Regions from separate parts of the Pseudomonas sp. 3MAES_34.3B genome, predicted to be linked through region 3. Evidence: predicted binding sites of a transcription regulator. Region 3 holds the regulator's gene; each other region holds the start of a gene.
The links. Region 3 encodes sigma-54, which starts transcription at its own class of promoters, with help from an activator protein. Its sites were predicted from a motif close to ANTGGCATNNANNTTGCTNT; they were not measured.
Positions count from the first base shown of each region.

Region 1 (2,266 bases), 2.1 Mb from region 3:
GGTCGGCACATTCTTGAGAATCGGTTCTTCATCCAGATAAAACCGGATCATGTCCGTCACGAAGGGGTACACCGACTTGTCATCCGCTACGCCGGTGCCGATGGCATTGGCCAGCACCACGTTGCCGGAGCGATAGGCCACCAGCAGCCCGGGCACGCCCAGCATCGAGTCCGGGTTGAACGCGAGCGGGTCCAGAAACGCATCGTCCAGCCGGCGATAGATCACATCCACCTGCTGCGGGCCGTGGGTGGTGCGCATGTACACCTTTTCGTCGCGAACGAAGAGGTCTGCGCCCTCCACCAGTTCCACCCCCATTTCCCGCGCCAGAAACGCGTGTTCGAAGAAGGCACTGTTGAAGCGGCCCGGCGTGAGCACCACTACGCTGGGGTCGTCCAGGGGGCTGGAGCTTTTAAGCGTGTCCAGTAACAGGCTGGGGTAGTGGTCGACCGGTGCGATCCGCTGCGCCGCGAACAATTCCGGGAAAAGGCGCATCATCATCTTGCGGTCTTCGAGCATATAGCTCACGCCGCTGGGGGTACGCAGGTTGTCTTCCAGTACGTAATAGCTGCCGTCGCCATCGCGCACCAAATCCACACCTGAAATGTGCGAATACACGTCCCGGTGCAGATCCAGCCCTTGCATCGCCAGCTGATATTGCTCGTTGGCCAGTACCTGCTCCGCTGGTATCACGCCAGCCTTGATGATGCGCTGGTCGTGGTAAAGGTCAGCGAGGAACATGTTCAGCGCCTTCACGCGCTGGATGCAGCCGCGCTCCACCACTCGCCATTCACTGGCCGGAATGCTGCGCGGGATGATATCGAACGGGATCAGCCGCTCGGTGCCTTGTTCGTCACCATAGAGGGTAAACGTGATACCGGCACGGTGAAACAGCAGGTCGGCTTCACGGCGCCGTTGCGACAGGAGCTCTTCAGGGGTGCGGGCAAGCCATTGGGCAAAAGCCTGATAGTGCGGGCGAACATGGCCGTCCGCGTCGTACATCTCGTCATAAAAGGTGCGGCTCATGCCGTGCTCCTTGTCACCTGGACATACCTTTGTCGCAAGCCCCGTGCCAGCACTCTCAACCTCAAGCACCACGGTACCCGCTGCGGTTACCACTTACCGCAGGGGCAAGAACCGCACTAAAACCGTGCAAGCGCAAGCAGGGGAACAAAGGCCACGCCTCACAGGGACGCAATCCCCGTTAAAGGCTTATGGCTATGACCTATATAGTCGCGGTTGATTTCACACATCTGGCCCATCAAGAGCAAACTTGGCGCCTGTTCGTACCTGCCACCGACCCCCTTCACTTTCCCGTTCGGCCACCCTTGAGGTGGCCTTTTTTTTTGGGAAACAGATTTACACGCGATGCCCGGGCAACCTGTGTTTGACGCCCCAGCCTTCTATCTCGCCGCCAAGCGGCTCTACCACGCATCCGAAGTCGTGTTCGAACTCGCCGATTCCGAATCGAGTGGCATACATCAACTTTGACAATTCAAGGTGCCAGGCGCCATCCGGGCGCTCCATCACCTGGGCGTTGAGGGACTCGCCCCTGAACTGACCAGCGGCGGCGCGGGCGCCGTCTTCGTCAGGGAACACCGCATAAAATTCGATGGGATGGATGGCGGCGAAGTCAAAGCCACCTTCTTTCATTTTCCGGAGCAACACCGTACTGATGTCTTCCTGGTAAACAGTGCTCATGTCTCGTCCTCCTGAAAGCGATGGATAGACTTTCCGTGTTACCGGCCACGCCGGTCACTTGCATGAAGCGTTTGAAGGTAAAGGGAGGCGCTTGCGGCTCAGGCCTTTTCAGTGATGTCGGTGATTTTCACCCCATTCTGTTCTTCCAGCCATTTGACCGCGGGAGCCTCCACGCGGCCTTCGAAATCGTTGAGATCCGCCTTTGCGGTAACTGGGAACAGTTTTGTACGCACCGCCACAGCCGCTTCTTCAGCAGTAGGCTGGCTATCAGAAGCAAGCTCCAGGCGGTCGATGATGCCCTTGTGGTCTAGGAAGGTGATCTCCCACTTTCTCATTGGTATCTCCTTCGGGCCGTGATTGTAAGGATAAGAGGCCTCGTGCCTGCCCATAGTGGACCGGGCGGCTGGCAGGGTTGTTCCGCCGGTGTTGCCCTGAAATAAAGCCGATGGGCTGGCTTGCGAACCGCCGACAGGCTAACTACCTTAAGCGCCTTTCCGATGCTTGCCCCAGGAGCCCTCCATGGCGTTGTCTGCTTTCCGCCACTTCGTACCCCGTTTCGGCCTGGCCG
Region 1 is NZ_CM176960.1:1,137,501-1,139,766, reverse strand. It holds gene AC3Z8Y_RS05115 (circularly permuted type 2 ATP-grasp protein) at 1-1,023, opposite strand, end outside; gene AC3Z8Y_RS05110 (ribonuclease E inhibitor RraB) at 1,357-1,698, opposite strand; gene AC3Z8Y_RS05105 (hypothetical protein) at 1,797-2,033, opposite strand; gene AC3Z8Y_RS05100 (penicillin acylase family protein) at 2,218-2,266, shown strand, end outside.
Region 1: the regulator sigma-54 is predicted to act here: its motif matches at 1,262-1,281, upstream of AC3Z8Y_RS05115 (circularly permuted type 2 ATP-grasp protein).

Region 2 (2,266 bases), 730 kb from region 3:
AAACCCTGTGGTTTCGCGACACCTACCCCTTCGAGGTCATGAAAAACAAGGTGCTCCCGGAGCTGGTGAAGGCCAACCCCGGCCAGCGCCTGCGCATCTGGTCGGCGGCCTGTTCGTCGGGGCAGGAACCCTATTCGCTGTCCATGACGGTAGAGGAGTTCACCCAGGCCAACCCCGGTCAGCTCAAAGGTGGGGTGCAGATCACCGCCACGGACTTGTCGCCGTCGATGCTCATCAACTGCAAAAGCGGCGAATACGACAGCCTGGCCATCGGCCGCGGCTTGTCCCCGGAACGCCTGCAGCGCTACTTCGATGTAAAGCCCGGCAACCGCTGGGCCGTGAAGGCGCCGATCCGCAGTCGCATCGACTTCCGCCCGATCAACCTGCTTGAAAGCTACATGTCGCTGGGCAAGTTCGACGTGGTGTTCTGCCGCAACGTGCTGATCTATTTCTCGGCGGAGGTAAAGAAGGACATCCTCTCGCGCATCCACGGCACGCTGAAGCCAGGCGGGTACCTGTTCCTTGGCGCATCCGAAGCCCTCAATGGGTTGCCGGACAAGTACAAGATGGTCCAGTGCAGCCCGGGCATCATTTACCAGGCGATCTGATTGCCGCTGCGCCGCCGGAATTCCACCGGCGGCGTTTTTACTTTCTCAGCATCCGGTCGGGCAACTGTTCCTGTAGGGAGCGACAGGGCCGGCCATCCGGCGAAGCTCGCGAATCAGGTCCTTTCGCGAGCTTCGCCCGCTTCCTACAAGAATGTTTTGATCGCCTTCCCCCGTCGCCCCCTGTTGGTCCCCCTCTTGCAACTCTCCCCTCAACGGCAGCTTTTCTGACGCCGACCTTGCCGCTTTGCCGCTTGCCACCGGAAACAACTTGCCGCTTTTCTGGCGACAAATTTCAGCCTTGGCGGCGTAACCCTTCTAAAACAAGGGGTTAGAAAGTTGGCACAGCAGTTGCTATATCTCGATCAGCACACAAAGTTTCGTCGCAGAGGTACCAACCATGGGCATCAGTTTCGACAAGGCACTCGGCATTCATGAGCAGGCGCTGAATTTCCGCGCCCAGCGCGCCGAGGTATTGGCCAACAACCTGGCCAACGCCGATACGCCTAACTACAAGGCACGCGACCTGGACTTCTCTTCGGTTCTGGCGGCTCAAGCCGACAAGACCCAGAACGGCAGCTTTGGCTTGGAGCGTACGAACAGCATGCACATCGATGCCGAGGGCCTGGGCAACGACGACGGTACCTTGCAGTACCGCGTACCTACCCAGCCTTCCCTGGATCAGAACACCGTGGACGCGCAGATCGAAAACGCGAACTACGCCAAGAACGCAGTGGACTTCCAGGCAAGCTTCACCTTGCTGAACAACAAATTCAAAGGCCTGGTCACGGCCATCAAAGGAGAGTAATCGATGTCTCTTTCCAGCGTATTCAACATTGCCGGCACCGGCATGAGCGCCCAGACCACTCGCCTCAACACCGTGGCCAGCAACATCGCCAACGCCGAGACCGTGTCGTCCAGCGTCGACCAGACCTACCGTGCTCGCCACCCGGTGTTCGCCACCGTGATGTCCGAGCAGGCCGGCGGCACCAGCGGCAGCAGTTCGCTGTTCGAAGACCAGGGCGAAGCAGGGCAGGGCGTGCAGGTGTCCGGGATCGTCGAAGACCAGAGCAACCTCGAACCACGCTACGAACCGAACAACCCAGCGGCGAACAAGGACGGGTATGTGTACTACCCGAACGTGAACGTCGTTGAAGAAATGGCAGACATGATCTCCGCCAGCCGGTCTTTCCAGACCAACGCCGAGATCATGAACACCGCTAAAACCATGATGCAGAAAGTACTGACGCTGGGTCAGTAAGCCAAGGGATAAACCATGACTACCACCACTGACAGCACCAGCGCCTCGATCCTGTCGCAATACGCGGTTTCGGGCACCACCGGCACGTCGTCCACTTCGTCCTCGTCGTCCAGCTCCACCACGGGCACCGAGACCATGGGCAAGGACACGTTCCTGCAACTGCTCGTGACCCAGATGAAGAACCAGAACCCGCTCGACCCTCAGGACAACTCTGAGTTCGTGGCGCAGTTGGCACAGTTCAGTAGCGTTGAAGGCATCAACAACCTCAACGATACCGTGTCTGGCCTGGCCACCAACTACACCTCGAGCCAGGCGCTGCAAGCGTCGGCTCTGGTAGGGCACTCGGTGCTGGCGCAAACCAGCAGCACCACCGTAGACACCAGCACCGGCCTGACCGGGC
Region 2 is NZ_CM176960.1:3,776,593-3,778,858, reverse strand. It holds gene cheR (protein-glutamate O-methyltransferase CheR) at 1-608, shown strand, start outside; gene flgB (flagellar basal body rod protein FlgB) at 1,006-1,413, shown strand; gene flgC (flagellar basal body rod protein FlgC) at 1,417-1,866, shown strand; gene flgD (flagellar hook assembly protein FlgD) at 1,882-2,266, shown strand, end outside.
Region 2: the regulator sigma-54 is predicted to act here: its motif matches at 944-963, upstream of flgB (flagellar basal body rod protein FlgB).

Region 3 (2,266 bases):
GGCCGCACCTTGCAGGTGGCTCTGCTGTTTTTCCTTATACTTGAGCAATTGCCGATCGAGTTTATCAGTGAGAAGGTCGATTGCGGCGTACATGTCGTCGTGTTCTGCCTGAGCTACCACGTCGCACTTGGGAACCCGGAGGGTCGCTTCGACCCGCTGTTTCTGTTTCTCCACTTCCATGATCACCTCTACGTTGGTGATCTTGTCGCAGTGCCGTTCGAGCTTGGCAAGTTTTTCGGTCATGTAGCTACGCATGGCTTCGGTCACATCCAGTTGATGCCCACTGATGTTGACTTGCATACCGCTTCTCCTTATTGCCAGTGCATAAAGAGGCAGGCGAAACCTGCCACTGAAACGCTGGTGGCATCCCGAGGTGCGGCGCTGGCTTACGTGCCTTGTGCCAGCGACTACGCGCGCTTCGGAACCAGGCTACATCAACCGCTTGCGTTCGCTGGACGGCGCAATCCCGAGGGATTCGCGGTACTTGGCGACAGTGCGGCGTGCTACCTGAATGCCCTGTGCCTCCAGTAAACCAGCGATCTTGCTGTCACTCAACGGCTTTTTCTGATTTTCCGCCGCCACCAGTTTCTTGATGATCGCCCGGATGGCTGTGGACGAGCATTCACCGCCTTCCGAGGTGCTGACGTGGCTGGAGAAAAAGTATTTCAGCTCGTATATCCCGCGGGGGGTGTGCATGTACTTCTGCGTCGTTACCCGGGAAATCGTCGATTCGTGCATGCCCACGGCTTCGGCAATGTCATGCAGTACCAGCGGTTTCATCGCCTCGTCGCCGTAATCGAGGAAGCCTCGCTGGTGCTCCACGATCTGGGTAGCCACCTTCATGAGGGTCTCGTTGCGGCTTTGCAGGCTTTTGATGAACCAGCGCGCTTCCTGCAGCTGATTGCGCATGAAGGTATTGTCCGCGCTGCTGTCCGCCCGGCGCACAAAGCCGGCGTATTGGGGGTTTACCCGCAACCGCGGCACAGACTCCTGGTTGAGTTCCACCAGCCAGCGGTCGCTGTCCTTGCGCACGATAACGTCCGGCACCACGTACTCGGGCTCGCTGGACTCGATCTGCGAACCGGGGCGTGGGTTCAGGCTCTGGATGAGCTCGATCACCTGCCGAAGCTCATCTTCCTTGAGCTTCATCTTGCGCATCAGTTGGCTGTAGTCACGGCTGCCGAGCAGCTCGATGTAATCGGTGACCAGCCGCTGGGCCTCGGCCAACCAAGGGGTTTTCGCAGGCAGTTGGCGCAGTTGCAAGGCCAGGCATTCGCCCAGGTTGCGCGCGGCGATCCCGGCAGGCTCGAACTGTTGGATGCGGTGAAGCACGGCTTCGACTTCATCGAGCTCGATGTCCAGTTCGGGGTCGAACGACGCACAGATTTCCTCGAGGGTCTCTTCGAGGTAGCCCTGGTTGTTGATGCAGTCGATCAGGGTGACCGCGATCAGCCGGTCATTGTCGGACATCGGCGCCAGGTTCAGTTGCCACAGCAAGTGGCTCTGCAGGCTTTCTCCAACGGACGTGCGAGTGGTGAAATCCCAGTCGTCGTCATCCCCGCTGGGCAGGCTGCTGGCGCTGGTCTGGTAGATGTCCTCCCAGGCCGTGTCCACGGGAAGCTCATCGGGAATCCGCTCGCTCCAGTCCGCCTCTTCGCCGCCCTCGGGCGCGCTGGAGGTCTCCTGGAAGCTGGTTTCCTGGAAAGGTGTTTCCTGGGGTTCGGCCGGCCCGGAGTGTTCGGCTTTGTCGGCCAGCGGGTCGGCGCTATCGAAGTCGTCGCCGTCTTCCTGGCGTTCGAGCATGGGGTTGGACTCGAGCGCCTCCTGAATCTCCTGCTGGAGGTCCAGGGTAGAAAGCTGGAGAAGGCGGATGGCCTGTTGCAACTGCGGTGTCATCGTCAGTTGCTGGCCCATTTTAAGGACAAGCGATGGTTTCATGGCGTGAGCTTGACACCCTGTTTGCCGGCGCTAGGCGCCATCCACAACGGGCGCTCCAACGGAGCGCCTGAACTTAAGCAAATTATATGCCCGAAACTGCCACGTTTGCCTAGGGGTCTTTACACTTGGAGCCCTTAAAGCCGGAACTCGTGCCCCAGGTACACTTCCTTCACCAGGTCATTGGCAAGGATAGTCGCCGAATCGCCCTCTGCAATCAATTGGCCATCGTTCACAATATAGGCGATTTCACAGATATCCAGGGTTTCGCGTACGTTGTGGTCGGTAATGAGCACGCCGATGCCCTTGGCCTTGAGGTGGTGGATGATCT
Region 3 is NZ_CM176960.1:4,504,015-4,506,280, reverse strand. It holds gene hpf (ribosome hibernation-promoting factor, HPF/YfiA family) at 1-300, opposite strand, end outside; gene AC3Z8Y_RS20100 (RNA polymerase factor sigma-54) at 430-1,938, opposite strand; gene lptB (LPS export ABC transporter ATP-binding protein) at 2,073-2,266, opposite strand, start outside.